4 regions of the Paenibacillus sp. MMS20-IR301 genome follow, and region 4 is predicted to be linked to each of the others. Evidence: riboswitches for the same ligand, from Rfam matches in the RefSeq annotation. Region 4 holds a riboswitch; each other region holds the start of a gene.
What was found. Region 4 has a riboswitch for cyclic di-AMP ahead of LOS79_RS07330 (APC family permease). Riboswitches for the same ligand answer to the same signal wherever they lie in the genome.
Positions count from the first base shown of each region.

Region 1: another riboswitch for cyclic di-AMP. It lies ahead of LOS79_RS24950 (resuscitation-promoting factor); the one in region 4 lies ahead of LOS79_RS07330 (APC family permease).
Region 2: another riboswitch for cyclic di-AMP. It lies ahead of LOS79_RS02460 (alpha/beta fold hydrolase); the one in region 4 lies ahead of LOS79_RS07330 (APC family permease).
Region 3: another riboswitch for cyclic di-AMP. It lies ahead of LOS79_RS24595 (C40 family peptidase); the one in region 4 lies ahead of LOS79_RS07330 (APC family permease).

Region 1 covers NZ_CP135275.1:5,833,037-5,840,991, reverse strand. The annotation lists gene LOS79_RS24960 (HD domain-containing protein) at 1-749, shown strand, start outside; gene LOS79_RS24955 (TatD family hydrolase) at 804-1,574, shown strand; cyclic di-AMP (ydaO/yuaA leader) riboswitch at 1,775-2,004, shown strand; gene LOS79_RS24950 (resuscitation-promoting factor) at 2,291-3,454, shown strand; gene rnmV (ribonuclease M5) at 3,634-4,185, shown strand; gene rsmA (16S rRNA (adenine(1518)-N(6)/adenine(1519)-N(6))-dimethyltransferase RsmA) at 4,182-5,066, shown strand; gene yabG (sporulation peptidase YabG) at 5,139-6,047, shown strand; gene veg (biofilm formation stimulator Veg) at 6,283-6,558, shown strand; gene LOS79_RS24925 (small, acid-soluble spore protein, alpha/beta type) at 6,747-6,923, shown strand; gene ispE (4-(cytidine 5'-diphospho)-2-C-methyl-D-erythritol kinase) at 7,173-7,955, shown strand, end outside.
Region 2 covers NZ_CP135275.1:607,188-615,142, reverse strand. The annotation lists gene LOS79_RS02470 (sensor histidine kinase) at 32-1,828, shown strand; gene LOS79_RS02465 (response regulator) at 2,228-3,826, shown strand; gene LOS79_RS02460 (alpha/beta fold hydrolase) at 3,968-4,783, opposite strand; cyclic di-AMP (ydaO/yuaA leader) riboswitch at 4,791-4,927, opposite strand; gene mnhG (monovalent cation/H(+) antiporter subunit G) at 4,941-5,285, opposite strand; gene LOS79_RS02450 (Na(+)/H(+) antiporter subunit F1) at 5,275-5,571, opposite strand; gene LOS79_RS02445 (Na+/H+ antiporter subunit E) at 5,568-6,047, opposite strand; gene LOS79_RS02440 (Na+/H+ antiporter subunit D) at 6,054-7,529, opposite strand; gene LOS79_RS02435 (Na(+)/H(+) antiporter subunit C) at 7,526-7,861, opposite strand; gene LOS79_RS02430 (Na+/H+ antiporter subunit A) at 7,849-7,955, opposite strand, start outside.
Region 3 covers NZ_CP135275.1:5,762,333-5,770,287, reverse strand. The annotation lists gene motA (flagellar motor stator protein MotA) at 1-25, opposite strand, end outside; gene LOS79_RS24620 (hypothetical protein) at 230-523, shown strand; gene LOS79_RS24615 (4a-hydroxytetrahydrobiopterin dehydratase) at 716-991, shown strand; gene LOS79_RS24610 (c-type cytochrome) at 1,115-1,471, opposite strand; gene LOS79_RS24605 (GNAT family N-acetyltransferase) at 1,598-2,083, opposite strand; gene LOS79_RS24600 (C40 family peptidase) at 2,325-2,816, opposite strand; cyclic di-AMP (ydaO/yuaA leader) riboswitch at 2,822-2,965, opposite strand; gene LOS79_RS24595 (C40 family peptidase) at 3,365-3,793, opposite strand; cyclic di-AMP (ydaO/yuaA leader) riboswitch at 3,851-3,989, opposite strand; gene LOS79_RS24590 (hypothetical protein) at 4,218-5,015, opposite strand; gene LOS79_RS24585 (M1 family aminopeptidase) at 5,060-7,072, opposite strand; gene LOS79_RS24580 (YwhD family protein) at 7,177-7,689, shown strand; gene LOS79_RS24575 (AbrB/MazE/SpoVT family DNA-binding domain-containing protein) at 7,788-7,955, opposite strand, start outside.
Region 4 covers NZ_CP135275.1:1,650,835-1,658,789, forward strand. The annotation lists gene LOS79_RS07315 (ATP-binding protein) at 103-2,019, shown strand; gene LOS79_RS07320 (DsbA family protein) at 2,152-2,868, shown strand; gene LOS79_RS07325 (disulfide oxidoreductase) at 2,865-3,299, shown strand; cyclic di-AMP (ydaO/yuaA leader) riboswitch at 3,526-3,685, shown strand; gene LOS79_RS07330 (APC family permease) at 3,815-5,632, shown strand; gene LOS79_RS07335 (iron-hydroxamate ABC transporter substrate-binding protein) at 5,830-6,858, shown strand; gene LOS79_RS07340 (FecCD family ABC transporter permease) at 7,037-7,955, shown strand, end outside.

The DNA of each region.
Region 1 (7,955 bases), 3.5 Mb from region 4:
ATGCTTACTATACAGGGGTAAACTACGGAACCATTGATATTGACCGGATTCTGCGGATGCTGCGCCCCTACGACGGCCGGGTTGTTGTGAAAGAGTCAGGGATGCATGCAATCGAGGATTATCTGATGTCCCGTTATCAGATGTACTGGCAGGTCTATTTCCATCCCGTAACCCGCAGCTCGGAAATTATATTGCGGCAGATTCTGCGCAGAGCGAAGGAGCTTATCCAGCAGAATTACACGTTCCGGTTCATGATTGAGCCGTTAAATGATTTGTTCCGGGGTGAAGTTACGGTAGAACAGTATCTGCTGCTGGACGAGGCACTCATGCAAACTGCGTTTATGCAATGGACGCTGGAGGCCGATGAAATCTTAAGCGACTTGTGCAGCCGTTTTATTCATCGTAAACTGTATAAATATGTGGAGATGGAGCATCTGGATTCGGAGACCATTGATGAAATCCGCAGCAGCTTTACCAGCGCAGGACTATGCGCGGATTACGACCTGGAAATTGATTTTCCGACAGATCTTCCTTATGACGTATTCCGTCCGGGAGACGGTTTCGACAGCAAACAAATTCTGCTGCTTGACCGGAAGGATAAGCTGCGGGAAATTTCTGAAGTATCGGATATTGTGCGCTCCATCAGCGGGATTCACCGTGGCAGATATCACCTCTATTTTCCGCAGGATAAGCTGCAGAAAGCCCTTCCGCAGCTCCCGCCGTCTATCGCTGATATTTTTGCCAAATAATCTGAAAAAGCTTGGAATTCATCATAGAAATCAAGCATGAAAGGATGACCAGTAATGCAGTTATTCGACACGCATACTCACCTCGATGCTCCGCAGTTCGACGAGGACCGCGAAGAGGTGATTGAGAGAGCCCTGGCCTCCGGAGTCAGCAAAATGATTAATATCGGCTTCAACCGGGAAACGATTCCAACCACGATGCAGCTCGCCGAGAAATATGATTATATTTATGCAGCAGTTGGATGGCACCCCCAGGATGCTATCACGATGAAGGACGGCGATCTCGAATGGATTGCTTCCCTGTGCAGCCATCCCAAGGTGGTAGCAATTGGAGAGATTGGGCTTGACTATTATTGGGACACCTCCCCGAAGGATGTGCAGCATGAAGTGTTCCGCAAGCAGATCGGACTGGCCCGCGAGCTGAAGATGCCGATCTCTATTCATAACCGTGATGCCCATGAGGATGTAATCCGGATTCTGCGGGAGGAAAAAGCGGGTGAGGTCGGAGGTGTGATGCACTCGTTCTCGGGCAGCTGGGAAAGTGCCAAAATGTGCCTTGACCTGGGCTTCCACTTGTCTTTCGGAGGACCGATCACTTTCAAAAATGCAAGGGTTCCCAAGGAGGTGCTGGCACAGACTCCACTGGACCGGCTGCTCATCGAAACGGACTCGCCTTATCTGACTCCGCATCCCTTCCGGGGCAAGCGAAATGAGTCTGCGCATGTAAGGCTGGTGGCTGAGGCTGCCGCGGAAATAAAAGGGATTGATTTACAGGAATTAGCGGAAATAACGTATGCGAACGCACTGGAACGATTTGGGATTGTTTGAAAACGGGAGAAAAAGCAGTGAAAAATGAAGTATAGACGATATATTAAACTTTTTTAATCGGCAAACGGCTGATTATTACAATATTTTAATCATTTTTTTGCGTAAACGTGGTTGAATCGTCCTTTACAACATGCATCAAAACAGGATATCATCTTTTCAGTGCAGTGAGCTGTTGTTACTGTGACAGTCACTTTTTTTCATAGATCGTCTCGCTGAGTCTCCGTATGGAGAACGGGGGAACCAATAAATGCCCTGCCGCATGCCCGTACATAGAGTACAACACAGAAGTGCCGCAGACTTTATTCGATTTCTTCACGTGGTCTTTGGGGTGAATTTGAGGGCAACCGCCGTGAGCGGGTGACCTGAGATAGGGCGTCTCTCTTATGCCCGAACCCGACAGCTAACCCCGTAAGCGCAAGTAAGAGAGGAAACCTCGTGCATAGACATTCTCGCGTTATTTGACACCGGAGAAGCCACGAAAGAGTCCTCTGAGAACTCTTTTTAGGCTTTTTTGTTTTTGAATAATGTGTAAATTCCAGCATACTGTTATATAACAGGTATCTGGAGAAGCTATGCCGGGCAGGCGATCCATGAGCAGGAAACGCTGAAGCAATGCGGGCGTATCCTGTTGCAACTCAAACTTAGTTTCGTCAGAAATGATTCAGTCACCTTTGATATAACTTGGACGACGGGGCTATGTAAGGAGGATGGAAAGAGTGGGCGTATTCCAACCAGAGGTATCCCATGATTCGCAATCATCCAGCAGGTCTTTCGCATTACGGTGGAAGCAAGTGAATCCTCGCGTACTTTCACTTGCAGGTGCAGCCTCAATTGTTATCGCACTGTTAATTCTGCTGTACGTACACGGTGCGAGCAAAAAAGAAATAGTATTAGTTATCGACGGAAAAGTGCAGACACTGGAGACACGCGAAGCGCTGCTCAGTGATGTGCTGGCCAAAGAACAAATCTCGCTTCAGCCGCATGATGAATTATCTATTGGCCTTAGTGATGAAATACAAGACGGCGACCGTGTCGTAATTACCCGTGCGCAGAAGCTTACGCTTATTGCAGATGGTGCAACCAAGACGCTTTACACCACCGAAGATTCCCTCGGAGATGCCATCACCAAGCTGGGCTACAGCCTGGAGGGCAACGACAAGATTTTCCCTTCGCTTGATACCGCAGTTACATCAGACATGGAAGTTAAGATTGTCCGTATTACCAAGCAAACGGTACAGCGGACGGTAAGCTTGCCTTTCAAGGTCATTAAAACCGCAGATCCCTCCCTGTACGTGGGGGATGTAAGAGTTGCACAGGCAGGCAAACCGGGCGCAATCATCCAGCATATCGAGAAGATATACCAGGATGGTGAACTGGCCTCCATGACTATGGTCGGCAAAGAAGTCCAGACGGTGACCAAAGACAAGGTTATTGCGGTTGGTACCAAGGCGGTTCCGAAGCCAGTGGTAGCTGCGACTGTCGCAACGAAAACTTCCAAATCTACAACTACCTCCAAATCAACTAAAGTCAGCGCGAACAACGTCATCAGCAAGGCGGGCGTAGATTTCGAATACAAAAAAATGATCAAAAACGTATCCATGACGGCATATTCCTCGGAAGAGCCTGGAATTGGAACAAAAACTGCCTCCGGCACACGCGTAACGGAAGGCCGCACTATAGCTGTTGACCCGAATGTAATACCAATTGGCTGGTGGGTGTACATTGAAGGATTAGGGTTTCGCCGAGCAGAGGATACCGGCGGTGCCATCAAAGGCAACAAGGTGGATGTCTACTACGATTCACTGAGCCACGCCCGTAATTTCGGGCGCAAATCACGGACGGTCTATGTCATCGGACCTGTGAAGCCGGAGCTTAATTAACCGGAAGCCTTTTGCAAATTAGCGGTTTATAAGATATAGTGTTGGTAGCACTTACGAAACTTAGGAGAGCTGCCGCTCATCACTTATACATTCTTTAGCCAAAAAGAAGAGGAGCGAATCCTCTTCTTTTTGTGTTCCGGGATTAAGTTTTTAGAGTTCAGAGTAAGGAGTAATGATTGATGATCAAGGAATTAATTGTGGTTGAAGGAAAAAGCGATACCGTCGCCGTTAAGCGGGCTGTAGAAGCGGATACGATTGAGACGGGCGGTTCTGCAGTAGACCGCAAGGTTATTGCCAAGATTGCATTAGCCATGGAGCGCAGGGGAGTAATCATCCTTACAGACCCCGATCATGCCGGGGAGCGGATCCGCAAAATTGTCTCTTCTAAGGTACCCGGATGCAAACATGCGTTCATTCCTGAGAAGGATGCCACACGCAAAGGTGATATTGGTGTGGAGAATGCCTCGCCTGAGGCTATCCGTCATGCACTGGAGCATGTTCATACCTCATTTGAAGGCGCGCCGGCGCTGATCGGGCTGGATGATCTTATGGCTGCCGGTATGATGGTGCATGCCCAGGCCGCCGAGAGAAGGATGCAGCTCGGCAATCTGCTTGGGCTCGGTTATTGTAACGGCAAGCAGCTATATAAGCGTCTAGCGATGTTCGGCATCACCCGCGAGGAGTTTGCACAGGCTCTCGCCCAAATTGACCAGGGAGGCAGTACTTCATGAGTGGTAATGAGAATATCTCATCCCCAACAAGAACCAAAGCCATTATTCAGCGTTACGGATTCTCCTTCAAAAAAAGTCTGGGCCAGAACTTTCTGATTGACCAGAACATTCTGGATAAAATTGTGGATGCCGCTGGTCTTGACAGTACGGCCGGAGCGCTGGAAATCGGACCTGGTATCGGAGCTCTGACTGAAAGGCTGGCCATGACTGCCGGAGCAGTCACTGCGGTGGAGATTGACCGCAGACTGATTCCGATCCTCCGGGATGTACTGGCACCTTATCCCCATGTAAAGATCCGTAATGATGATGTGCTGAAGGTGAATCTGCAAGAGCTGTTCAGCGAGGATTTCGCTGGCAGGGACCGGGTCAGCGTAGTGGCTAACCTGCCGTATTATGTAACGACTCCTATTCTCATGAAGCTGCTGGAAGAGAAGCTGCCGCTTGATAATATCGTCGTTATGATCCAGAAGGAGGTTGCTGAGCGTATGGCAGCCTCTCCAGGGGGGAAAGAATACGGCAGCCTAAGCATAGCAGTCCAGTATTACAGTGAGCCTGAGCTGGTCTGCATAGTGCCCCGTACGGTGTTTATTCCGCAGCCGAATGTAGAATCGGCTGTTATCCGGCTGAAGGTCAGGGAGCGCCCGCCGGTGGAAGTGGCAGATGAGAAGCATTTCTTCGAGGTGGTTCAGGCATCATTCACCCAGCGGCGCAAGACGATTGCCAATAACCTCAAAGCCCGGTTCTTCCCGGAGGAAGGCCGTGAGCGGCTGGAGGAGCTGCTGGCAGCGGCGGGGATAGAACCTTCCCGCCGCGGGGAGACCCTTAGCATTGAGGAGTACGCCCGGTTAAGTGCGGTTCTACTGGCTGCCGGAATCGCCTAAGATCAGAAAACATTCCGGGAGATGAACCAACCGGGACCTTTGCCCATAACATGGGGTAGAGGTGGTGTTGTAATGAATTTAGGAGACTTGGTCGTTCGTAAATCTTATGGCGGCGATGTGACCTTCCGGGTAGACAATATATTGCAGAACCGGGCAGTAATCAAAGGGACAGAATTCCGTCTGCTGGCTGATTCGCCGCTGGAGGATCTGGTGCAGGTGCCGCCTACGCGGGTTACTGAGCGCGGACAGCAGGCACAGATCAAAGCTACAGAATCGTTAAGCTGGCTGCGCAAAGACCGTCAGGAGCAGAGCCAGCGCAGCGGAGAGAGTGCGGCAGGCTCTTCCGGAACCTGGGCCCAGTCCCCGAAAGAGCCTGCTTATTTCGAAGTCCCCGGCAAGGTGCTGCATCTGGATGGTGATGCCCTTTATCTGAAGAAAAGCCTGAGCCTCTATGAGCAGCTGCGCATCCCTGCTGAGGGGCATCATGTCCATGAATCAAAAATGGCGGAGACGCTGTACCGGCTGCTGCCCCGTGTACGTCCTGATATCGTGGTCATTACCGGCCATGACGGCGTGCTTAAACAGCAGCAGAGCTACGATCTGTACAGTTTGAGCAGCTACAAAAATTCACAGAATTTTGTCGCAGCTATTCGGGTCGCCCGGGAGTATGAACGGAACTTTGATGCTCTGACGATAGTGGCAGGAGCCTGTCAATCGCATTTCGAGGCACTGCTGGGGACAGGGGCCAATTTTGCCAGCTCACCGGGCAGAATCCTTATCCATGCGCTGGATCCCGTCTATATTGCAGCCAAGGCCGCGTTCACATCAATCCGGGATACGGTTAATCTGGGGGAAGTGCTGAATCACACCATCAGCGGCAATCAGGGAATGGGCGGAATCGAGACCCGCGGCAGCTTCCGTATCGGAATGCCGAGGCTGCAGAATCTGGCTACACTGAAGGTGGCACCTTCGGTACTATAACGGTAATACACAAGGAAGGATGGGCCGCTGAGGCTTTCATCCTTCTTTTTTTGAACATATATATTTCCGGGTCCGTGTAAAATAATACTTATAACAAGGGGCTTTAGCCGGAACCTTTTTCTCGCAAAAAAATTCCGTTGACAACTATTTTAGCATACACTATAATTATTTATTTGATTTGACAATGATTGTGAAAAGTTGTATAATGGACAAGGAAAGAGGTGGTCGTCAGGCAATGGCTAATAACGCGCTGTTGGAAATTAAACGCAGTCTCGAAGCTCATGTCGGTCATAAGATCACGTTGCGGGCTAACGGTGGTCGCCGTAAGACCGTTGAACGCACCGGTGTCCTGGAAGAAACGTACCCTTCTGTTTTTATTGTCAAACTGGATCAGGAGCAGCAGACCTTCAAGCGTGTCTCCTATAGCTATGCCGATATACTTACCGAATCTGTGGAAATCACAGTATGTGAAGATGATGGGCAGATGCGGATTGTGTATATTAAAGCTTAGTGTTACAGGACAGTCTCCGGTCAGGGGGCTGTTTTTTTATAAAAAACCTCGAAGCCAAAACCCCACTTTGTGGGGTTATTTTGTGTTGCCCGGATCCTTGAATGTATCATGCATGGTCCTGCTTCCCTTTCCGCATACTACAGAGGCAGTACGTTCATCATCCACTAGCGTAAAGGGAGGAATCCGTAATGAGCCGCAGAAGACGGAGTATGATGTCGGAGGAGCTGAAGACGGAGCTTGCTAAGGAGCTTGGCTTTTATGACACGGTAGAGAAGGACGGCTGGGGCGGAATCCGGGCAGTTGATGCCGGTAATATGGTGAAGCGGGCGATTCAGCTGGCGGAACAGGCAGCACGGAAATCGTAATTGCTTATAGTACTGCTGATGTACCGGGTATCGCCTGCTGGCGGTACCTTTTTCATAATATAAGAATTTATATATTTTGGGCCCCCGCAAGTACCTGAGTCAGCATCCATGTAATATCCGCACTCTGTGGGGTTAATTCAACAGGAGCAGATGTATGGGTTTCGGGGTATTTTGTGGACTTCACTGCCGGTTTCTCATATAATATGTTAAGTTGTTTTTTACGGGAAAAGCTGAGGGTGGGTGAACGCCTTGAAGATGTATGAGAAAGCGCCGGCAAAAATTAATTTAATGCTGGATGTGCTGCGTAAGCGCGCTGACGGGTTTCATGAAGTAGAAATGATTATGACGATGGTCGATCTGGCTGACCGGCTGGAGCTGTCGGAGCTGAAGCGGGATTCCATTATTATCTCAAGCCAGGCCGGGTATATTCCGCTGGATGAGAAGAATCTGGCCTTTCAGGCGGCTAGACTGATTAAGGACCGCTATAATGTTAGAAGCGGTGTACATATCCACCTCGACAAAAGAATCCCGGTCGCTGCCGGCCTTGCCGGCGGCAGCAGTGACGCCGCGGCTACGCTGCGCGGCCTGAACCGGCTCTGGCGCCTCGGAATCCCGGCGCAGGAGCTGCAGGAACTGGGCGCCGAGCTGGGCTCGGATGTCCCGTTCTGCGTTACTGGAGGCACTGCCCTCGCTACGGGCAGGGGGGAGCGGCTGATGCAGATTCCGAATCCGCCGCAGTGCTGGGTCGTCCTGGCCAAGCCGCCGATCAATGTATCGACGGCTGAGGTGTACGGACGCGTACGCGCGGGCAGCATTGCTGTCCATCCGTCGGCGCTCCGCATGCAGCAGGCGATCGAAGCCGGCGATTTCGCAGCCGTCTGTGCGGGCCTCGGCAACGTGCTCGAGGATGTGACCCTGAAGCTGCACCCGGAGGTGCAGCAGCTCAAGGAAGCGATGCTGAAGCTGGGTGCAGACGGTGTGCTGATGTCAGGAAGCGGCCCGACTGTATTCGGCCTGGTATCCAAGCAGTCC
Region 2 (7,955 bases), 1.0 Mb from region 4:
AAAGGTCAGTGATCCCATGCTGCGTTTCTACTTGAATCTGAATCTGCGATATAAGATAACGATCCTTATTTTCCTGCTGATTACAGCGGTCACCTTCTCCATTGGCGGGTATTCCTACTCGATCTCCAAGAAGCAGATTATCAATAAAGTAAGCAATTCCAACCAGAGTGTCCTGAAGCAGATCAACAGCAACCTCTCCCGGATGCAAAAGACCATCGCCGACTGGGTTACCGTCTTCAGCCTGGCGTCCGTCGTGCAGGAGACCTTAAGAAACAATACTGCGGATTCTGTAGAGATCGAGAACCAATTCTATAACGGGCCGACCGCCTCAATGATGAACCAGATGCTCGTAACCGGAAATTTCGATTACCTGTCCCTCTACGGGAGCGTCCCGACACCTATATTTCAAGTCGCAACCGATGACAGCAGCGGGGCTAACAGCTTCGATACTATTATTAATAATGCAATCTATAAAGAGACCGTTGCCTTAAACGGCGCCTCCTACTGGTTCCCGCTGACCCGGGAGAATAATGTGTTCATCCAGAGCAACCGCAACGAGAAGCTGGGGATGACCCGGATTATCCGCGATATTGTCAACGGCAACCGGATCGGCTTTGTCTTCGTCGGCATCAATCTGGAGACGATCCGCAAGACTTACCTGACGAATCTCTATGATCAGGACCATGGCATCCTGATTCTGAATGAGCACGGGGAGCAGCTGCTGGCCGCAGGCAAAGAAACCTATAGTCCCAAAGCTGTCGATTTCGTGCTGAAGCAGGCGGCAGCAGGCGTTCTCTCGGGCTCCACCATCGTCAATATTAAAGGCGGGGATACGCTGCTGAATTACAATATCAACGAGGACGGCTGGATTACGCTGTACAGTGTGCCGCTCAGTTCCTTAACGGAAGAGCTTAGCTCGATTAAATCCGCTGTGCTGGTGATGATTCTGGCCAGTCTGGTGCTTAGTATACCCCTGCTGATGTTTTTCTCCTCGTTCCTGACGGCACCGATTAAGACGCTGCTGCTGTCAATGCGGCGTTTCCAGAACGGCCAATTCGACGAGAAGGTTAACATCAAGTACTGGGATGAGATCGGCCAGCTGAGCCGGGGATACAATAACATGGTGGCGAACATCAAGGCGCTTGTGGACGATGCCTATCTGCTCAAGCTCAAGGAGCAGGAAGCAGAGTTAAAAGCATTGCAGTCGCAGATCAATCCCCACTTTTTGTATAACATGCTGGATACGATTTTTTGGGAGGCGGAGTCCTCCGGGCAGGACAAGATCAGCGAGATGGTGATCAACCTCTCCCGGCTGTTCCGCTTAAGCCTGAACCGCGGGAAGAGCTTCACCAGCGTAGCCAAGGAGAAAGAACTGATCGGGCTGTACCTCTCCCTGCAGAAAATGAGATTCAAGGAGTCGCTCGAATTCGTCATTGATATTCCTGCGGAGCTGGAAGCCTTCGTTATTCTGAAGCTCAGCCTGCAGCCATTTATTGAGAACGCACTCGTTCACGGCATTGAGCAGAAACGCGGCGGCGGCAGAGTAAGCATCAGCGGGCAATTAACCGGGGACAAGCTTGTCTTTGTCATTGAGGATAACGGGGGCGGGATGAGCAGCGAGACGCTGCAGAATATTCTCAAGGACCGCGAGGAATCGGATGTGTATACAGCCCCGGATGTCGGGGGGTATGCGGTCCAGAATGTATACGACCGGCTGAAGCATTTCTATAAGGGCGATTTCACCCTGAATTATTCGAGTGTCCCGGGAGAGGGCACCCGCGTGGAGATCGTCATTCCGGCGATTATGGATATTGAGGTAGAACAGTGACAACTATATAGCTTGAACTGGAAGCTTAAGTTTATTAACGATAGGAGAACGCCTGTAACAATAGGGCAATTGTATTATATACATTTGATTCATTGCTAAATGCCCGAAAAAACTATTCTATTGTATTTCGTACAATGCTTTTCAGGAAAATGAGCTTAGAATGCCAAAAACTCATGAAACGAGTGTACAAAGTACAATAGATTCTATTTTAGGGCTGATTTTGCTGTGATCTGCTGTACAAAGTACAATAGAATGAATTCTCTGCTTCCTTACTATTCAAAAGCTCAAGCTCACAGGAACCTGCAGAAGCGTTAGCGGCCGGAAGTCCAAATGTTCGCCGCAGTGACGAATAAAGCATAACGTTCAAACTTAAATGCGTCTTATAAGGAGGCTTCGGCCATGTTTAATATGATTATCGTGGATGATGAGGAACGGGCCCGGGTGGGCATCAGAACATTGATCGACTGGCAGGCCCACGGCATCAGCATTGTGGCAGAAGCCCGGGACGGACAGGAGGCACTGGAAATCTTAAGCAGCCATCCGGTAGATATTATGCTGACCGATATCCGCATGCCGCAGATGGACGGGCTGGAGCTGATTTCTGCCGTATCTGCGAAGTACCCGCATATCAAATCGGTCATTATGAGCGGGTATGATGATTTTGCCTACGCCCAGAAAGCCATCCGGGTCGGAGCCAGCAACTATCTGCTGAAGCCGAGCCGGAGACAGGAGATTCTGAATACGATTCTCGCCATCACGGAGCAGATCCGTTCAGAGAAGCTGGAGATTACTTCGCTTGAGCATCTGCGCCAGGGCTTCCGTGAGAGCCTCCCGCTCTTGAAGGAGAAGACATTAAGCCAGCTGATCCTGACCGAAAGCTCCTCCTACTCCCGGCTGCTGGCCAATCTGAAAATGAACAATCTGGTCTTCCCCTACATGATGTACGGGGTGATTCTGCTGCGGATCGACAACTTCCAGCAGCTGCACCAGAAGTATCTGCATGAGGACACCGAGTTGCTCAAATACGGCCTGAAAAATATCTGCGAGGAATCCCTGCCGGAGTCTATCGTATGTACCGCTTTTGAACATCAGGATGATATAGTCCTTGTGCTGAACACCGATGATCTGCTCGATCATGAAGAGTTAAGCGGCTATATCCGGATTATCCAGGATAATATCGCAAGCTATCTGAAGTTCACCGTCTCCGCCGGAATCGGCAGCCTGGATCATAACATCCAGCATCTGCGGCGTTCCTTCCTGGAGGCTTCACAGGCGCTTAACACCCGGAACTATACCGGCACCGGCAAAATCGTCGAGTTCAGCGGGGAGTTCGATGATGAATCCTCCCAGTCCTCCTATCCTCTGCATGAGGAGCAGGAGGTGCTGAAGGCTGTCCGCAGCGGCTCCAGCGAGGAAATCACCGAGATGCTGTCGCTGTTTAATGTGGCACTGCAGCCCGAAACCGTGTCGCGGGACCAGGTGATCAAATCGAGCTTCGCGCTGTTCTTCGCCCTGTACAAGCTGTGTATTGAGAACAACGTCAACGTGAATAAGGTGTTCGGGCAAAATCTGACCGAGCTGATTCATGTCCTGTCCCGCTCCAGTCTGGATAATATTTTCCAGTCGCTGCTGGAGACTGCCCTCAGAGTCAGCGAGCATTTGTCCTCCAAGAAGAACAGCAACAAGCTGCTTGAATCGGCCAAGCTGTACATCGAGCAGAACTATATGAAGGACATCAACCGCGAGATTGTCGCGCGGGAAATCTACATTACCCCGGGTTACCTTAGCCTGCTGTTCAAGCAGCAGCTCAAAATCAGCTTCACCGACTATCTGCACAAGGTCCGCATCGAGCGTGCCTGCCTGCTGTTCAAGGACCCGGGCATGCGGATTGAGGATATCGCGCTGCAGTCCGGGTACAATGACACGAAATACTTCTACCAGGTGTTCAAAAAGTATAAAGGTATCACCCCCAACCAGTTCCGCAGCAATGCGGAGTGAGGCGGTGTGAGGCGGGTAATACGGAGTGTGTGCCGCCTGCGGAAGATGTACCAATCATTGCGGGATCTCTGTCAAAAAAGTAAACAGGCTAGGCTCCTATTTGACCAAGATCCCTGAACGGGAAATCCAGCAGGCAATCCTCTACTTCCCGGATGCCGATCGCTCGAATGCATGCTGGTCTTGTAAAAACTCAAGCAGCAGCCTATTGAAGTGCTCGGGCTGGCACAGGTGGCTCGGGTACATCGCATCCTCAAGTATGGCTAACCGTGCAAACGAATATCGGGCCGCCGCCTTCTTCACTTGCTCCAGCACCCACTCATTCCGGTTGCCTGATACACAAAGAACAGGAATCTTCAGCCGCAGCGCGAACCCGCAGCTATCCGTGTGCCGCAGGGCCAGGCGCTGCTTAATAAGCTCCGTCGTCCGTTCATGCAATAGCTCACCCCTCAGGATACGGTAAGCTTCATACCATTTGTTGTACGTGATCCGCAAAGAACGGATGAACATTTCCGCCGGAAGATAGTGGGCCGCCCATGCGCAGATTTCCAGAAACTCCTTTACCTTACCGGCTGCCGCCGTATAATTACTATGAAAATAACTGTCTACCAAAACCATGTTCATAACCCGCTCCGGGTACTGATAAGCAAACTTGTGCGCCAGAACAGCTCCACTCGAACAAGCTACGATTACAGCCTTAGTAATAGATAACCCGTCCAGCAACCCTTTTAAATCCTCACATTGCGTGTCCACTATTCTGCTAATTTCCACATCCATTTTACCGGACTGCCCGTTCCCTCTCAGATCAAACAGAATCACTTTAGCCCGTTTGCTGAAATAATCTGCCTGCGGCTCAAACATACGATGCGAGGTCGAATGATCATGAAGAAAAACAATCGGCAGACCGCTGCCCGACACCTCATAGTATAGTGTGGTCCCATTAACTTCAATATGCGGCATTGCATATGACTCCTCTCTTGTACGCTTACGAGGTTAGCTGCCGGATTCGGGCTCAAGTGAGCATAGCCCTGCTCGAATTATTCGAGATTCACCCCAGATACCTGGTTCCCCCGCTCCCAATGTGGGATTCAGCGAATTATCATTATTTTGCAGGCATTTACTGATCCTTCTCGATAGAGGATTTCATATCATCCCGGACGCTGCCCCTCCATAAAGGGACCCCGGAACGGTAAGCAGCACGCCCGTTTAGATGACCTGCCACCGGAGAAGTAATGAAGACAAATAGAATCGCGAGCAGCAGCTTGATACTGATGGTACCGTCAGCGAACAGAAAGTACAGAAACGCACCTCCCAGCACACAGAGCACCCCGAATGTTGCACTTTTGGTGGCCGCATGCGAGCGCAGATACACATCGGGCAACCGGATCAAGCCAAATGCGCTGAGCCCGCAGAATATCGCGCCGAGCAGGACCAGAATTTTACCTATCAGTTCAAGTGTCATTTCTGTCTCCTCCTTCCTCTTCCATCACAATGCCGCGTTCAATATATCTGGCCAGCGCTGTTGTCCCAATAAAGGTAAGAATACCGATTACCAGAATGATTTCCAGAAAGTCCTGTGTATCCAGCAGCATGCAGATCACTGCAATCATTGCCAGAACATCAATTCCTATCGTATCCAGGGCGGCAACGCGGTCTGAACGGGTCGGCCCTGCCAGAAGACGGAATACGCAGGCCAGCAGCGCCAGCCCCAGAATTACCAGAGCAGCAGTCAATATGGGCTGGTTCATCCGCGGCTCACCTCCAGTATGGTCTGCTCAAAACTTTTTCGGATCTGGCTTGCCATCTCCTCTGCATCTTTAATATCAATAGCGTGGATATACAGGGTTGTTCCGTCTCTTGAGACATCCAGCGTTAATGTTCCCGGAGTCAAGCAGATCAGGCAGGACAGCAAGGTAACTTCCCACGCCGAGGTCAAGGCAGTCTCATAAGCAAAAATACCAGGGCGTATGTTGAGTTTCGGCCGGATAATATGACCAATCACTACAAAATTGGATACTGTCAGCTCACGGGCAAAGATCAGCAGAAGTTTCAGCACTGCCCATAAACGTCTAAGATAGAATGGCTGTTTCCGTGATTTCTGCATGACAAGTAAAAGCACAATTCCAAGCAGATACCCCACAATGAAGCTTCCACCGGAAATATTATTGTTCATGAACATCCACAAGAAAGCAATCAAAAGGTTAAGCACGATCTGCAGCATCATAGCCCTCTACTCCTTCATCACAGATTCAATATACAGTGCCGGCGAGGACAGAACTTCTCCAGCCTGTGATACATAGGTATATATCGCCTCAGATCCTATCCCCATTAGGATTACAAGCACCAAAAGGCATGCGGCAACGGCCGAAGAATGCTTCAACCTGACTTGTGGCAGTTCTTTCTCCGGTTCATTGCCCCAGAATGCCAGCCTGAATATCTTGATTAAGGAATACAGCACGAGGAAGCTTGATCCCAGACCAATGAGCGATAACGCCAGCATGCCGGCATCCAGAGCCCCGCGGATAATCAGAAGTTTACCAGCAAAGCCGCTAAGCGGCGGAATGCCCACCAAGGCAAGGGTCAGGATAAAGAACATCCAGCCGATGAGCGGATATTTTTTGATCATGCCGCCCATTCCAGCTAGGCGCTCTGTCCCTGCAGCGGTGATAATCATCCCGCCAAGCATGAACATCAGGGCTTTTGCCAGCATATCGTGCAGCAGATAGAACACCGCGCCGTTTAGTGAACCGGGGGTCCCGGCAGCAAGTCCGAAGATTACAAAACCTACACTAACAATAACGTTGTAATTCAAAATACGCGGAATATCGTTGTAAGCCACTGCCCCCAGGCCGCCAAGGATCATGGTGGCTACCGCCATCCAGGTAATCCATGGTTGTGTGAAATCTGTATCATTTACAAATAACAGTGTAAATGTACGAATGATTGCATACAGCCCTACTTTGGTCAGCAGTGCACCGAACAACGCTCTGACCGCAAATGGGGGGGCGCTGTAGGAGCCCGGCAGCCAGAAAAACAGGAACAGTCCGGCCTTCAGAGAGAATACGATTAAGAATAACATCGCAATTACGTTCAGCACGCCCCCCTGACCGGCTTCAGCAATACGCTGGGACAGATGAGCCATATTGAGCGTCCCCACTGCTGCATAGAGATACGCTACTGCTGCTACAAACAGTGTTGAGGATACAATATTAATCAGCAGATATTTGGATGTTTCCCGCAGCTGGAGCCTTGTTCCTCCAAGTGAAATGAGCGCATAGGAAGAAATCAGCATCACTTCAAAGAAAACAAACAAATTAAATATATCCCCGGTAAGGAAGGAGCCATACACCCCTACGAGCAAAAAGTGGAAGAATGTATAGTAATAATACCGCTCCCGCTTCTCTCCTATACTGCTGAATGAATAGAGCAGTATTGCAAAGCTGACAAGCGAAGCCATCATGACCAGCAGTACAGCAAACATATCTCCTACAAAAACGATGCCGTAGGGCGGCATCCAGCCCCCCATCTGTAAGGTTTGTATCCCCTCAGTATGGACGCGTGAAACCAGCAATAATGCAGTGAGTATATTCAGTAACCCGCTGACAGCACTGATTCCGCGCTGCAGCCGGATCTTCTCCTTACAAAAAATCAGAATAACCGCAGTACTCAGGGGAATCAGAATCGGCAGCACTAATAAATTGCTCATTCCTTCTCCTCCTTGATACTATCCATTTCATCCGTCCCCAGCACCTGATAGGATCGGTATGCAAGTACGAAAAAGAAGGCCGTGACCCCAAAGCTGATGACAATGGAGGTCAGGATCAGCGCCTGCGGCAGCGGATCAACATAAGTATCCGCCCCTGTACCCAGGACCGGCGCTGCACCCTTTTTGAGTCCGGCCATAGTCAGAAGCAGCAGATGGACACCGTGTGTCATCAGGGATGTACCCAATACAATGCGCAGCAGGCTCTTCGACAGAATGAGGTAAATGCCTATAGTAAAAAGGATTCCGACTGCTACCGCCATTAAGAGTTCCAAGACTTATCCCCTCCGATCGATAAGATGATGTTCATGGTGACACCAATTACGGCCAGGTACACGCCCAGATCAAACAGGACGGCAGTCGCCAGCT
Region 3 (7,955 bases), 3.6 Mb from region 4:
AGCCTAGTATTGTTGAAATTTCCATTTATGCACCTCGTCCATGAGAATTGAAAGTGATCCGGATATTCCGCGTTAATCATCCTTGAACCGCGGAGGGACACACTGCACGTAACCGAATTACGTATATTCTTATTTATCGACAGCATTCCCTTTTTTGTGAAGTGATTTTTTCGGCTATAATAGATAAGGTAAGTTATTATTCATCAGTGAAGAAAACGGAGTGATTGACGTGGGAGTAAAGCATGGCAGAGATTACAGTGAAATATTAACAGATTTGACCGGTGCGGTCGGGCGGATTTCCGACGGGTATATTTTCTTTGAGATGGAGCCGGATGAGTGGGCAAATCTGCCTGAGGAGTCGAAGCAGGAGGTTTGGGAAGCACTTGCGGAGGATCTGTTCTATGCCTTGGGCAATGAGCCTGTAATCAAGGTCGGAAGCGGAGTTGTCATGTACGATAAGGATACACACCGGATCAATATTCTGCTCGGTGATGAGGATCTGGCATCGGTTGTTCTGGTGTAGCACGGAGGCGTCCCCGGGAGCCGGGTTTGTCCGCAGCCCTCGGCCCATGTTAAACTTGAGGTGAGAAGTACTATTCGCCGGGATTTGAGAATACATTAAATCGAAAAAAATCTTTAGCCTGGCACATCCCTTGGACTTCAGAAGCTGAGGGATGTTTATTTTGAGGGCCAACTAAGGTAGGGAGGGAACAAAATGCAATATACAGAGGAAGAACTGCTGGAGCAGATCGGCAAGCTGGACGGCTGGAGGCTGGAGCAGAATACGATGGTGCGCAAATATATGTTTGGCGAATATATGAAGGGCATTGCTTTTGTAGACGAGGTTGCCGCAATATCAGAGGCATTTGATCATCACCCGCATATCACGATTGATTACAAGACCGTTATTCTGCGCCTGGCTGCAGATGTGGAGAAGCTTGATATCCGTCAGGCTTATGAAATTAATGATGCTTTCGAGAAGAACCGTTAAAGATTATAGAACTATGCCAAAAGCAGCTATGTCTGTTCTATAAAAATGCCCGCGCACGGATACCTGATATCCTCTGCACGGGCATTTTACTTATTAAATCAGTCTGGTATCCTTGTACCGGAGTTATTTCTTCTCAGACAGCCAAAGCGCAACATTCGCAATTTCCTCCGGGGCCAGCTTATCCTTGAAGGAAGGCATCTGTCCGCGGCCTTTGGTCACAATGCTGAAAATCTGACCCGCATCATGCTGCCCGCCTTCCTGCTGGAGGCTCGGCCCTACCCCGCCCTGAAGCTGGTCGCCATGGCAGGAAATACAGCTCACTTTGACTGTAGCCTCTGCACTGGCTGCATCCAGCACCACCTCAGGCATGGTCGGCTTGTTCTCTTCGGCTACTTCGGATTTACCGGGCAATGTGAACATTAAGACTACCGCAAAGGCGCAGGCGGCAAAAAACAAACCGCTCATAATCCATTTCTGCATCTGCATCCGTCCCTCCCTGTAAGCTGCTTCCTTTATTATACTGGAAGGTGAAGCGTTATCATAGCATTTGTGACAAAAAAATGAACGGGTATTCTGCGAAATTTTTAGACACATACAATAAGAAGGTTATTTCTCATAAACCATGCAATAAAACGGCTTATTGCCCGTTGGTGTTCTGCGTTCATAGGTATCGGTAATGGTAAATCCGCATTTCTGGTAGGCGCGGATGGCGCGCTGGTTCCAGGTTAATACCTCCAGATCGATCTCCCGCTCAGGATAACGGGCCAGAGCAGCCTGGACGATGGCTTTCATGAACAGATGCCCCATGCCGTGACCGCACAGATCAGGCCGCATGCCCACGCCGAGACGGACTACGCCTTCCATAGGAAACAGCTGGGCGAAGCCGCAGAGAATACCTTGGCCGTTCACGACCGATACATACTGCTCGCTGCGCAGCTGCGGGTCTCCGAATTCAACACCGAGCGCCTGCATCTGCTCCCAGGACATCCAGCCGTATATATTATACGGGGGCCTGTAATTCCACTCACAGATCGCAGCTGCATGCTGCGGCTCCATAGGAACCACATAAAATGTAACAGGAGTACTAATCATAACGGGGACCTCCTTTCAGGAGAGAATACTTCTTGTAATAATTATATACAAAACCAGCAGATTGGACGCAAATAACGGCCGGAAATGCAGAAACTTGACAAACGCGAAAAAATATTTTATGAAACGGCATTATGGGTGTTTGACGGATATAGAGCGGGGTAAGTACTTTTATAGACAAAAAAATAAGCCCTTCCCCAAGATTTCGGCAAAAATCCTGGAAAAGCGCTTATCTTAGAACTGCTTATTGCACATCGTCATTGTCTTCGGAATCTGCAGCCACGCTCTTGTAAGCATCCGTACTCATAATCCGTTTGGCGCCAACGTAGCGGTTGACGTAGTAGCTGTCACTCAGCGAACTGATAGTTACACCACGTGAGGAAGAAGCATGTGCGAACTTGCCTTCGCCAACATAAACGCCGACATGGGAAATGCCTTTACCGCTTGTGTTGAAGAAAACAAGGTCTCCCGGTCTCATCTCGTCACGGGATACAGCCGTACCCATCTGGTATTGGGAACCGGATTGGTGTGGCAGGTCAATACCGATCTTATCAAAAACATACATGGTAAATCCGGAACAGTCAAAACCGCTTGTTGTTGTGCCGCCGGATACGTATTTGGTCCCGATGGCTTTGTCGATCACTTTATCCATTTTGGAATCCGCGAAAGCGCTTCCTGCTCCGATGGTGAAGATGATGGAAAAGCTTAGTACTGCGGCTGCTAACTTCTTCTTCAAAAGTAAATACCCCTTCCAAATGCCTACGAGGTTAGCTTAAGGGTTCGGTTGAAGGTCCCCTATGACCCCTCTTAGAATAGGAGGTCAATTCACCCAAAGTTGGTTCCCCCGTTTCCCTAACTTGTTAGGAAACTCGGCACGACTGTTGATTAGGATTAGCTGTTTATTCAATACATGACAAAACCTTTGTAAAAACAGATTCAATAATTACAAAAATGTTACTAAAATCTCACTGCGATAATTGTAACAAAGACTAGGGCGCTTGGCAATCACTTATAACATATTAATGCATTTTTTTTGCACATTTTAGAGTTATAGGTGCTTAGAAAGACTCATATTTACGTACAAGGTAAGCTACAGGTAAGTTATTTCGAATAATTTATTAAAAATCCGGTGAAAAAGCTGTTTCATGGTTTGCAGAAATGTGTAAAAGGTAGAATAAGGAAAAGGAAAAACCCGGAAATGATTACGGCAATAATCAAGTTCCGGGCCTGTATAAGTTACATTTAGTGTTAGAGGATTCAAAATCCGGGGAAATAATCAAGAGTTCAATCGTAAGCGACAGCCTGATAGGCGGTAGTGCTCATTACCCGTTTGGCGCCAACGTAGCGGTTGGCCCAGTATGCCTGACTCAGCGAACTGATGGTTACACCATGTGAAGTGGACGATTGTGCAAATTTACCTTCTCCGACATAAATACCGACATGGGAAACTCCGTTACCCAGCGTATTAAAGAAAACCAGATCGCCGGCACGCAAGTTACTTTTTGCGACGGCTGTTCCTACGTTGTACTGCGCTTTAGAAGTGCGGGGCAAAGTAAGGCCGATATTTTTGAATACGTATTTGGTAAACCCGGAGCAATCGAAACCGCTGGTGCTTGTGCCTCCGGTTTTATAGGCCGTACCAATTGTTTTAGAGATCACAGTATCCATTTTGGAGTCTGCGAAAGCGCTGCCTGCTCCCAGTGTGAATACCATCACAAGACCCAGCGCTGCTGCGGTGCATTTCTTCTTAAAATTCTGACTTCTCAAAAGATGTACTCCTTCCAAGGCCTGCGAGGTTAGCTTAAGGATTCGGTAGAAGGTTCCCCTATGACCCCTCTAAAGCGAGATCAATTCACCCAAAATATGGTTCCCCCACTTCCCGGTGCAAGGAATTAGGCGTTTTGTGCACCAGAACAGTGACTTGTCAGCAAAGGTTAATTTCATAAGTTACAGGTTAAGTTACAGGTAATGTTCAGATCCATCTTAAAGATTACAAATTTGTTACTAGTAGTACAGGCATCATTGTACCAAAGGATTTACAGTTTTGCAAATGCAGCGGCTGGGCCCGTACAAAAAAAGAGTCTTGCGCCCTTTGAGGGAGGCAATGACTCTTGTAGTATGCCATTTTAACAGCAGATTATTGTGGAAATGATTTACTGGACCAGAGATGATACTGTGCGGCGATTCCCCACATTTTGAATAAGGTAGAGGGCAGGAAGGCTCCCTGGCGCAGCAGAAGGGCCGGCAGGCCCGGACAAAGGATGGCAGAGGCACTGCAGAGGATCAGAGTTAACAGACTGCCTGCTCCCATGACTGCCGAGATGAGAATAGACTTCAGCAGTACCTTCAGGCAGATCAGCAGAGAAGCGAACATGCCGCTGCCGGCGGTATAGCCAAACTGCATATAGAGCAGCAGCTTGCGGATGAGGAAGAGGTAGATGAGCCAGCCCAGGACGTAAGGCGCCAGCAGAAGCAGCTGCGGATAATTAAGAATGCCGCTGACAAGCAGCGGGTACATAGCGGGAAGCAGCCAATAGAGCGGGAGAAGGATGAGCGCCCATTCTACGAGACTGAACAGCAGCACCGGGAGCCCATAACGCTTCATTCCGGGAAAAAAGAACAGCCCGCGCGCCCCCGCGCGTTCCTGATGAAGCTCATGCAGCAGCCCTGCCCGGATAAAGGGGGACAGCAGCAGCCGCAGAAGGGACAGTCCCAGCAGCAGCCACAGCCACCGCAGCACAGCAGGGTCACTGTACAGGGCTGTGCGCCCCTCAATGTAATACAGCAGCCTGCCCATTCCGCTGCCGCCGGCGCTGGCATCCGGATAACGCAGCAGTACCGGAACGACCGCGCTTTTGATGAATTTGTACATAAAGTAGCCCCAGAATAGCCGGTAAATGAATAGCAGAATCAGTATATAAAATTGCTCTTTCATGCTGTGCCAACCGCGGGTTATTGAACTTTTCACAATCTTTCACCTCACCAGACCAGAGTTCCGAGCAGGGTTTCAAGCAGTGTAGTGATACTGACAGTCCAGCGGGAAAGCTTGCTGTATTCAAGCTCTGCCATCCTGAAATTGTTAAGATGCTTACTTTCCAGCAGGATGGAATGCTCCGGATCAACCTCCGCGGAGACCAGCGGCGCTTTGTAGGATAGCTCGAAGGTAGTGCTCTTGCCCGCACCGTTCCAGTATTGCTGTACGGTATATCCGTCCGAGAAGGTGAATTTCACAGGAACATCTGCATAATGGCTGCCCTGGTTGCTTACATCCACAACAGCATCATACTGCAGGCCATCTCCTTCGCTGCTGCGCTTGACAGAGAGCGAGATGTCATCTACTGCAAAGTCAGGAGCGCCTCCGCCATATACATACTGGTCAAAGTAAGTCTGCCAAGACTGCTTGGTCACTTTCTCCACAACCTTTTGGAAGTCGGCGGTGGTAGGATGCTTGAAGCGGTATTTACGGGCATAAGCCGCAAGAATGGCATCCATATTTTTGGTTCCGGTAAGCCGTTCAATATCCTTCAGCACCAGCTTGCCCCGGATATATACATTCCGTGTATAGGCTTCATCCCCGCTGTACTTCCAGGTTGCAAGCTTGAGCGGCTGAGCGGAGGTGACCAGGCTCGACTGCAGCGGAAGGCTTGAAGCTACGCCGTATTCCTGTTCCATCAGCCGGTCTTCGGCATAGGAGGTGAAGCTCTCATCCAGCCAGGCTTCCTCGAATTCATTGCTGGCAACCATGCCATAGAAGAACTGATGGCCGATTTCATGGATTACTGTGCGCTCAAGTGTAGTGCCCGGCGATGCCTCTGCTGCGCCGAAGGCCGTAATCAGCGTCGGGTACTCCATGCCTCCGGCCCCGTTGCCTGACTCAGGCGGGACTACAATGGACAAGGTGGAGTAGGGATAAGGCCCGTACCATTTGCTGAAAGCCGTGAGGGCAGCCTCAGCAGCCTGGAAGTAGCGCTCCTGGAGATCCTTATGCAGCGGGTCCAAATAGAGCTTAATCCGTACCCCGGGCACCTGCGGCGCCGAGAAGGCCTTCTCGGCGACAATGAAATCCGGTGATGCCGCCCAGGCGAAATCATGAACATCATCAGCGTAGAACTGATAGATCTTGCGGTCGCCGGCCAGCTTCGCATTCTTCACCGGGAACCCGGTTGCAGCAACCGTGTAACGGGACGGAACGGAGATGGTTACGTTGTAGATGCCGAAGTCACTGTAGAATTCGGAGGTGCCGTGATACTGATGCAGATTCCAGCCTTCCTCCCTCAGCCCCCGGGTGCCGGCAGGCTCGTAGACGCTAATCTTGGGGAACCATTGCCCGGCCATAACGAAGTTACCTGCAGTGCCCATGCGGGCGAATATTTTGGGCAGCTTGACCTCAAACTTAAGCTTTAGCGTAACGCTCTCACCGCTGTTTACCGGCTGGGGCAGATGGACCTTGAGCAGGGTTGTATCCTGTACATTGCCGTCGTCAGGCTGAACATACTGAGTGCGCTGCATAAGTGAAACTCCCTCAGAGGTGCGCAGATCTGTCAGGGTAAGGCTGCCGAATCCGCCTGCAGGCATAGAATCTCCGCGAAGCGTGCCTCCGGACTCCTTCATGAAGGTGGTATTGCCGGAAGCGAATGCGTTAGGGTAGAGGTGAAAATAAAGCTCCTGCACCGGCTTCTTGCCCGGATGTGTCCAGGTCATCGTTTCAGTTGCGGTTAAAGTTTCCGTATCCTCCAGCAGCTGAACATCGATGTGATATTCCGTGACCCGCTGGCTTAATGCCTCAGATGCCGGAGGAGGGGTGATTTCCGGAAGAACAGACTGCACCGTCTGCGGCCCGGGCAGGGCGGCAGGGGACTTGGCCTCTTTCGGGGCAGCGGCCGTCCAAACGGCAGGGCTATGCCCTGACAGAATCCATATTCCGCCCCCGAGCAGGGTGAGGACGGCCAGAGCTGCGAAGATAAGGGTGTACCTTAATGAATGTGGCTTCATACTGTGATTCCTCCCGTGACAAGCATCTACGGGATGTATATGTTTGCATTCGCCGCATTATTAGCTAAAATTAAATAATTAGTGAATGGAAAGGATGTGCACATGTGGATAACATACAGCCGGAGGGCAAAAAACAGATTTCCCTTAATATTGTCAACGCCAGAGCCAAGCATAAGGGCTTCGGCGCAGGCTCCATAGAGCTGAATAATGTATCGCCGGTCATTATTGATCAGGGTGAAGCGGTTATCGATATCGGTGCCATGCATGCCAAGAGCAAAGTGGAGAAGGGCATTAAGTTCTCCATGAACCGGGAAGATGTCCCGGCCGGCAGACAGGTCTGGGTCGTATGGGTAGCGGTCGACCGTACCGCAGACAGCCAGTTCTACGGAGGCATCACTGCCTGTGAGATGTGGATTGATACTGAAGCCCGGCGGGGCTGGAAGATTCTCGCGGATCATGTCAATAAGCTGGATGCTGCGCTCAAGCGGAAGGTGATTCTGGAGGGGCTTGGCGCACCGGAGCGGGCAGCGCTGAAAGCACTGCTGATGGCCCATAACCCAGAGTGGTGGGCGGCTTCGCCGGAAGAGCTGAAGGCGCCCTTGTCGGAGCTGGAATAACAGTGTAGGTAAGGATACAACTGCAAACAAGGCTTGGCTCTCTGTCAGCAGAGGACCAAGCCTTATATGTAATTTGTATAAGATTTCCGGTCTACGTATTACTGTGTTACTCTGCCTGGTGAGCTTAGCTTGCGCTTTAGCTGGCTTACTCGGGCCTGGCTGATTCCGAGGACCTCGGCAAGCTCCTTCTGATTGGCGTAGGGATGCTCCTCCATAGCCTTCACCAGCCGCTGGCTCATTTCTTCAGTCTTACTCCTGCGCCCTCC
Region 4 (7,955 bases):
AAAAACTGACTGTCCATTTCATGTAAACTGCCGATTCGACCGGATTCGTTCGGGGTAAAGCATGTGTAAATAGGTGTAGTCTAAAAGGAAGGGGCGAGGTATTTGGGACATCCTCATAACCATTACAATGATTTGCTTGTCCTTCTATCGCTAACAATAGCATTCTTATCCTGCTTTACGGCACTGGATCTGGCGGAACGTATGCTTCGCGGAGCAAAGGGGCAGCTGTATATGCTGCTGATTTCCGTTGTGCTGGGTACAGGAATGTGGACGATGCATTTTATCGGAATGCGCGCAATGGACTTTGGAGTTCCGGTGTCTTATGATCTCCCGCTGCTGGCCTTCTCACTGGTAATACCGGTGGCAGCTTCCTATATGCTGTTCGTCATGCTGAACAACCCGCATACCCGCAGCCGGATCTATCTGGGACTTGGCGGACTGCTCTTCAGCAGTGGCATCCTGATTATGCATTTCAGCGGAATTCTGGCAATGAAGCTGGCTGCGACCTATGAGCAGGGGATAGGCTCCATGATCCTCTCCGTATTGTTTGCGCTAATTGTTCCAGCCGTGACCGCTTCTTATAACGAACAGTGGCTGAGGAATAAGTATAATATGTTCAGTTTCTCAAAAATACTGCTTGTGCTGCTATTAACCGGGGCGTTCGCCGGTATCCATTATGCCGCTATGGCCGGTGCCGCGTTTACACCGGATGTTTCGGTCAGTTATACGGGACAGTCGCTGCTGATGGATGATTCCCAGCTTGGTCTGTTGCTGGGGGGAGCCTTCCTGTTCATTGTGGCGGCAACGCTGGGGCTCCTGTACAGGGACCGGCAGCGTGTGCTGCATTCAGCCGAGTTCAATGAGCAGCGTTACATCGCATTGTTTGAGCATAATCCTGATATGGTGCTGTGCATTGATCCGGTCCGGCATAGGGTAGTCAGTATCAATCCCGCCCTCCGCAATACTACCGGATACAGCAGAGAGGATTTGGGGAATTATAAACATATTCTGTATAGTGACCGGGATGCTGCAGCGATTCATGAGGCGGTCCTGCAAGCCTCGCGGGGGCAATCCTCGAAGCTTGAGCTGAAGGTCCGGACCAAAGGCGGAGAGCAGATGATCTGCAGTGCGACAGTGTTCCCGCTGCTTCACGGCAAGGAGCATCTGGTGTATATCGTAGCTGAGGATGTGACTGCCCAGATGGCCAACCAGCAGGAGCTGATCACGGCCCGGGATGCTGCGGAAAGTGCTGCAAGGATGAAAAGCGAGTTCCTCGCAACCATGAGCCATGAGATCCGTACCCCGCTTAACGGCATCATCGGTATCAATCAGCTGCTGGCTGAGGAGATCAGCAGGCCGGAGCATCTGGAGCTGCTGAAGCTGCAGAGCAGCAGCAGCCATGCACTCCTGCATGTCATGAGCGATGTCCTGGATATCTCCCGGCTGGAGGCAGACAGCCTTGTTCTGCATAAAGCGCCTTTTGATCTAAAGGTACTGCTGCAGGAATGTATCGATATGTATGCGGTGGTTACGAGGGACAAGCAGCTGGCGCTTGCGCTGGAGATCGAAGAAGATCTTCCCGCCGGCTTTGTAGGTGACAGTGCGCGCATCCGCCAGATTTTGATTAACCTGATCGGCAATGCGGTGAAGTTCACGCCTTCCGGGACGGTTACTGTTACTGTAGAATCCTATGGAATACGCGGCGCTACTCAAGGCCTGCAATTCACTGTACAAGATACGGGCATCGGTATTCAGCCGGATAAGCTGCAGCTGCTTTTCCAGTCATTTTCACAAATGGATGCAACGCATACCCGTAAATATCCGGGGACGGGGCTGGGGCTGGCCATCTGTAAAAAACTGGTTGATCTGATGCAGGGGGCAATCTGGGCCGAGCCGGCAGAAGGGGGCGGCAGCCGGTTTCTGTTCAGAATTATGCTGCAGTCACTGGAGCAACCGGCGGAACTGATATTCACTCAGGAGAAGAAAAGCGGATTTCCGGCAGATAATGCAGCTGTATAATTCAGGGTTTGCCAAGGAGAGAATTTTAATTATATAATTGAAAGTAACTTATCTTTTATCACGATAGTCCTGAAGGACGGAAAGGAACTCTCTTTGAGCAAACCTAAAAAGAACAATGCCGCAGTTCCCCAAATGAGCAAACAGGAGAAACGCAGGGCAGAGCAGGAGCAGCAGAAGCAGAAAACGAGAATTCTGATCGTGAGTACAGTAGCACTGGTCGTAATTATTTTCGCCGGCTTATTCCTCCTGGCCTCGAAGGACAGCTCCACTACCGCTTCAAATGCAGATCCGGTTAATTTCAATTACAGTGAGATGGCGCGGCTCGGCAAAGAAGACGCCCCAGTCAAAATTGTGGAATTCGGAGATTACAAATGCCCGGCTTGTGCCCAGTTTACCGGGGTAATTAAACCGCAGCTTGTGCAAGAATATGTGAATCAGGACAAAGCCGCCTTCTATTTCGTCAACCTGGCCTTTGTCGGTGATGATTCAAGAACAGCCTCACTCGCAGCATTGTCTGTCTATCATCAGGACCAGGAAGCCTTCTGGAAATTCTTCGATGCAGTGTACGCTAACCAAGGCGATGAGAATGAAGAGTGGGCTACAACGGATTATCTGGTAAGTCTGGCGAAGCAGCTGGAGCTGCCGGTAGACTACGATTTGATGCGTAAGGATATTGAAGACCAGACCTATTCCGCTGAACTGGAAAGAGATATCGAACTCGGCAGAAGCTCAGGGGTCACGACAACGCCTTCGATCTTCATCAATGGAGTTAAGGTAGCTGAACCGTTCAATATCGAAGCTATCGACGCTCAGATCCAGCTGGCTGCTGAAGCAGGGACTGCACAGTGAGTGCCTTTTCTGCCTTTTGCCGGCGCAACTGCCTCTACCTGGCCTGGTTTGTCTCTGTCATTGCTGTGGCAGGGAGTCTGTACCTTAGTGAAGTTCTGAAATATGAGCCCTGCAAGCTGTGCTGGTTCCAGCGCATCTTTATGTACCCGCAGCTCTTCCTGCTCGGGATCGCCACCTACCGTGGAGATAAGCGCATCATTCCGTACGTGCTTCCGCTTAGCCTGATTGGCGGGAGTATCTCAATCTATCACTATGCGGAACAGAAAATACCGGCACTCAGCAAGGTCCTTCCATGTACGATTGGTGTTCCCTGCAATAAGGATTATCTGAATTATTTCGGATTTATTACGATTCCTTTGCTTGCCCTGATTGCGTTTGCTTTAATCGCAATTTTGCTCTGGACAGGACGTAAAGAGGATACAGCAGAGTAAGAAGGCTGCCGGCACAATAATAAGATTGATTTTTCCTTTAATTTTGGACAAATAGTTAGGCAGAAATGCTGCAAAATCACGCCATAATGGGATAATAAGAGAGAATGAAAGATCCAGACATACCGGATGTTAGATTTGGTTGTTTTGGATGCTTTTCATTCTTTTTTCATTTGTTTCAACGCTTTACGGAAAGCCTGTTGTAGACTAATATTAGTCCTTGTGAGAAGTTGAATATGCGCTGAATTTTTCGGAAGGAAAAACGGGGGAACCACACTTGGTCTTCATGACAAAGGGGTGAATCGGACCGGGGTCACATACCCGGAACCGTAGGGCTACCACAGCCCGAATCCGCCAGCTAACCTCGTAAGCTAACAGTGGGATAATGACCATGCACCCCTTAAGCATGCGGATCATTTCCGTATGCTTATTTTTGTGCCTGCATTTATGAAATCCACTTTGAAAACAGCGCACGGAATATCCGATTCAACTCAACCAAGAAAGGAACTGTTACTACGATGGTAAGCAAGGTAAAACGACTATTGATCGGACGTCCGATGAAGTCGAACGAACTCGATCATGAAAAGTTATCCAAGGTGAAAGCACTGGCTGTCCTGTCTTCTGATGCGCTCTCGTCTGTAGCCTACGGAACAGAACAAATCTTAATTGTACTCGTGGCTGCCGGATTTACAGCTATATGGTACTCATTGCCAATTGCCTTAGCCGTACTGGGCCTGCTGGCTATCCTGATTATGTCCTACCGGCAGACTATCTTTGCCTATCCGCAGGGCGGAGGCGCATATATCGTTGCCAAAAGCAATCTGGGCGTGCATACCGGACTTCTGGCCGGCGGCTCGCTGCTGGTGGATTACATTCTGACTGTGGCCGTAAGTGCTTCAGCGGGTACGGATGCGATCACTTCAGCTTTTCCAAGTCTGCATAATCATAGTGTATTAATTGCGGTTTCTGTAATCCTGCTCTTGACAATTGTCAATCTGCGGGGCGTTACCGAGTCTGCTTCCTTCATAGCTATTCCGGTGTACCTGTTCGTTGTCTCCATCTTCGTGCTGATTATCGCAGGGTTCATCAAGTATATGACCGGCGGTGCGCATGCGCATGTGCCTGAGATCGGGTCAGCGGTATCGAATGTCAGTATGTTCCTGCTGCTCAAGGCATTCAGCTCTGGCTGTTCGGCACTTACCGGGGTTGAGGCGGTCTCCAATGCTATTCCTAACTTCAAGGCTCCTGCGGAAAAAAATGCCGCCAAAACCCTTATGCTGATGGGTCTGATCCTCGGGATTATGTTCACTGGAATTACGCTGCTGGCTTACTGGTACGGTATTATGCCGGATGAGAAGGCGACGGTGGTCTCACAGATTACCGAATCGACCTTCGGCCGCGGCGGTTTGTACTTTTTCATTCAAGGGATTACAGCAGTGATCCTGTTCCTGGCAGCTAATACAGCTTACTCGGCATTCCCGCTGCTGGCCTTCATGTTCGCCAAGGATAAATATCTGCCGCATGCCTTCATGGTCCGCGGTGACCGGCTGGGCTTCTCGAACGGTATTATTTTCCTCGGAGTGTTGTCGGCTGTACTGGTAGCAGCATTCCATGGGAATACAGAAGGGCTGATCCCGTTATATGCAGTCGGGGTATTCATCCCGTTCACACTGTCCCAGCTGGGCATGATGGTGCAGTGGTTCAGAACCAAGCCGCAAGGCTGGAAGAGCAAGTTCGCGGTTAATACGGTAGGCATGCTCACCACCTTGACGATTACCCTGATCTTCATTATTACCAAATTCTCAAGCGTGTGGATGGCTTTCATCTTCCTGCCGCTCGTCATTATTGTGTTCCACCGGATTCACCGTCATTATATGAATATTGCCGATCAGCTGCGGATTTGCCCGGCTACCGATAAGCCCTGCATCAAGGGAAGTACGGTTGTCGTTCCCGTTGCGGGCGTAACCCGCGCGGTGCTGCATTCGATCAGCTACGCAAAGTCCTTGACTGATAATGTAGTGGCTGTCTATGTAGGGTTCGATGAGGAAGAGATTCATAAGATGGAACAGAAGTGGGAGGAATGGAATCCCGGTGTCCGGCTGATTGTACTCCGTTCGCGGTACCGCAGCATTATCCGCCCGCTGGTGAAGTTTATCGATACGGTAGAATGGAAGACAGCGTCAACTGATCATATCACTGTATTAATTCCGCAATTTGTAACGAAGCACTGGTGGCAGGCGGTTCTGCATAATCAGACCAGCTTGTTCATCCGCTCTTATCTGATGAATCAGAAGGATATTGTTATTGCAACCGTTCCTTATCATTTGCACAAATAAACATTTCTGAAGAGATGTGAACAGACAGTTCCTGCAGGCGGGGGAGCTGTCTTTTTAATGTGACAGGGTTGTTTTATATAAAACTAAACAATTTTGTTGACATAGAGAATGAGAATCAATATCATCTAATAATATGAGGCAAAGGCATCAGGCACCTTTGACCGATCAAAGAATGTAAATACAGGAGGGGTAATCAAATGTTGTCGTTCAATCTGCAAAGACCGAAGAGTATGAAGCTGGCCGTGGCCGGACTCATGACCATGACGGTACTGCTGTCCGCATGCGGTAATAATAATGCTGCAAACAGCGGAGCGGCTGCAACGGCTGCACCGGCAGCTGAAACCACGGCTGCACCTACAACTGCACCGGCAGAAACAGCTGCACCGGCTGCGGAACAAACGGTGACAGACGCAATGGGGCATAAAGTTACGATCCCGGCGAACCCGCAGCGTGTACTTGCATCTTATATGGAGGATTATCTGGTGGCTCTCGGTGTGACTCCGGTTGCCCAGTGGTCCGTAGCCAACGGTATTCAGGAATACCTGGCAACCCAGCTCAAAGATATTCCAACGATTAGCTATGACCTTCCGCTGGAGGCTGTAACCAGCTTCGCTCCGGACTTCACCATCGTACAATCGGAAGGCCTCGTTCAGAACGGGCTGTATGACCAGCTGAACAAAATTGCACCTACGTATGTTCTGGGTGATGAGGTCAGCAAAGACTGGCGTGCAAGCTTGCTCCGGATCGGTGAGCTGTTAGGGAAGACTCCTGAAGCTGAGAAAGCCCTTGCAGATTATGATCAAAAAGCGGCTGATGCCAAGGCGAAAATCACCGCTTCAATCGGTGATCAATCTGTAGCGATCCTGTGGCTGGTCTCCAAGAACTTCTTTATCGTAGACGAAACCCGCAGCAGCGGGGCGGTACTGTATGGTGATCTTGGTTTGAAGCTGCCGAATCTGGTTACCGACATCCCGGCAGAGTCCAGAGCAACCTGGAATCCAATCACACTTGAGAAGTTGTCCGAGCTGACTGCAGATCAGATCATCCTGGTGAACAGTGACGGGGCGGATGCAGCTGAAATTACGGATGGCGCAATCTGGAAAGGAATTCCGGCTGTAAAGGCGGGGAATGTTCATGAGTTCGGAAGAGAATCCAGCTGGCTGTACAGCGGGCCGGTAGCTAACTCCAAAACCATTGATGATGCCCTGAGCAGTCTTGTAAAGTAAGCAGAGCTGCGGTAAGAAAATTTACCGCCTGAGAATGTGCAGGTCCTTGTATCTTTCAGATACGATGATCTGCACGTTTTTTTTAGTACTGTATAAGTTGTACAATTTTCATATATTTGCGATAATGAGAATGATAATCAGTCAGGTGCTCGTAATAATCCTGTTAAGGAGTCGGCTTATGGTTTCATCTACAAGATCCACACTTCATTCTTCTGCTGCTCCCGGAGACCAACCGGTAAAGTCGCGGCCGGTTGCCGCAATGACTATTCTGGTGCTTGGGATCGCAGCAATTATTATCGGGCTGATGTTATCCGTATCTGTAGGTGCTGTGGATATCAAGCTGGCCACCGTATGGGCAGCGGTCTTCCGGTTCAACCCGGAGCTGTCCCAGCATCAGGTAATCCGTGAGCTGCGCATTCCCCGGGCCTTGGCCGGAGCGCTCGTTGGAGCCTGCTTCGCCGTTGCCGGGGCGATTATGCAGGGGATGACCCGCAATCCGCTGGCCGACTCGGGCCTGCTGGGACTGAATGCCGGTGCGGGCGTGGGCCTTGCGCTGGCCTTTGCTTTTGCGCCATCACTGTCATTCGTGTATATCCTGTTCTACTGCTTCACAGGTGCGGCTGTGGCCTCACTGCTGGTGTTCGGCATCGGCTCGCTCTCCCATAGCGGCCTTACGCCTCTGCGGCTTACTCTTGCAGGCGCGGCAGTCAGTGCCATGCTGCTGGCAATCAGCCAGGGGATAGCGATTCTGTTCAACCTGTCCCAGGACATCGCATTCTGGATGGCGGGCGGGGTTGGCGGGGCGAACTGGACGCAGCTTACAATCATCTCCCCCTGGATCGGGGCGGCCTTGACAGCTTCTTTGGTGCTCTCGCGGTCCATTACACTGCTGAGCCTGGGCCGGGATGTTGCGGCGGGGCTTGGACAGCGCACACGGCTCGTGCAGGCTGCCGGGATCATCATAGTGATCATACTTGCCGGAGCTGCAGTATCGACGGCCGGGCCGATTGCTTTTGTCGGATTAATGATTCCGCATATTACACGTTATCTTGTCGGCGTCGATTACCGCTGGATTATCCCTTGCTCGGCGGTTCTTG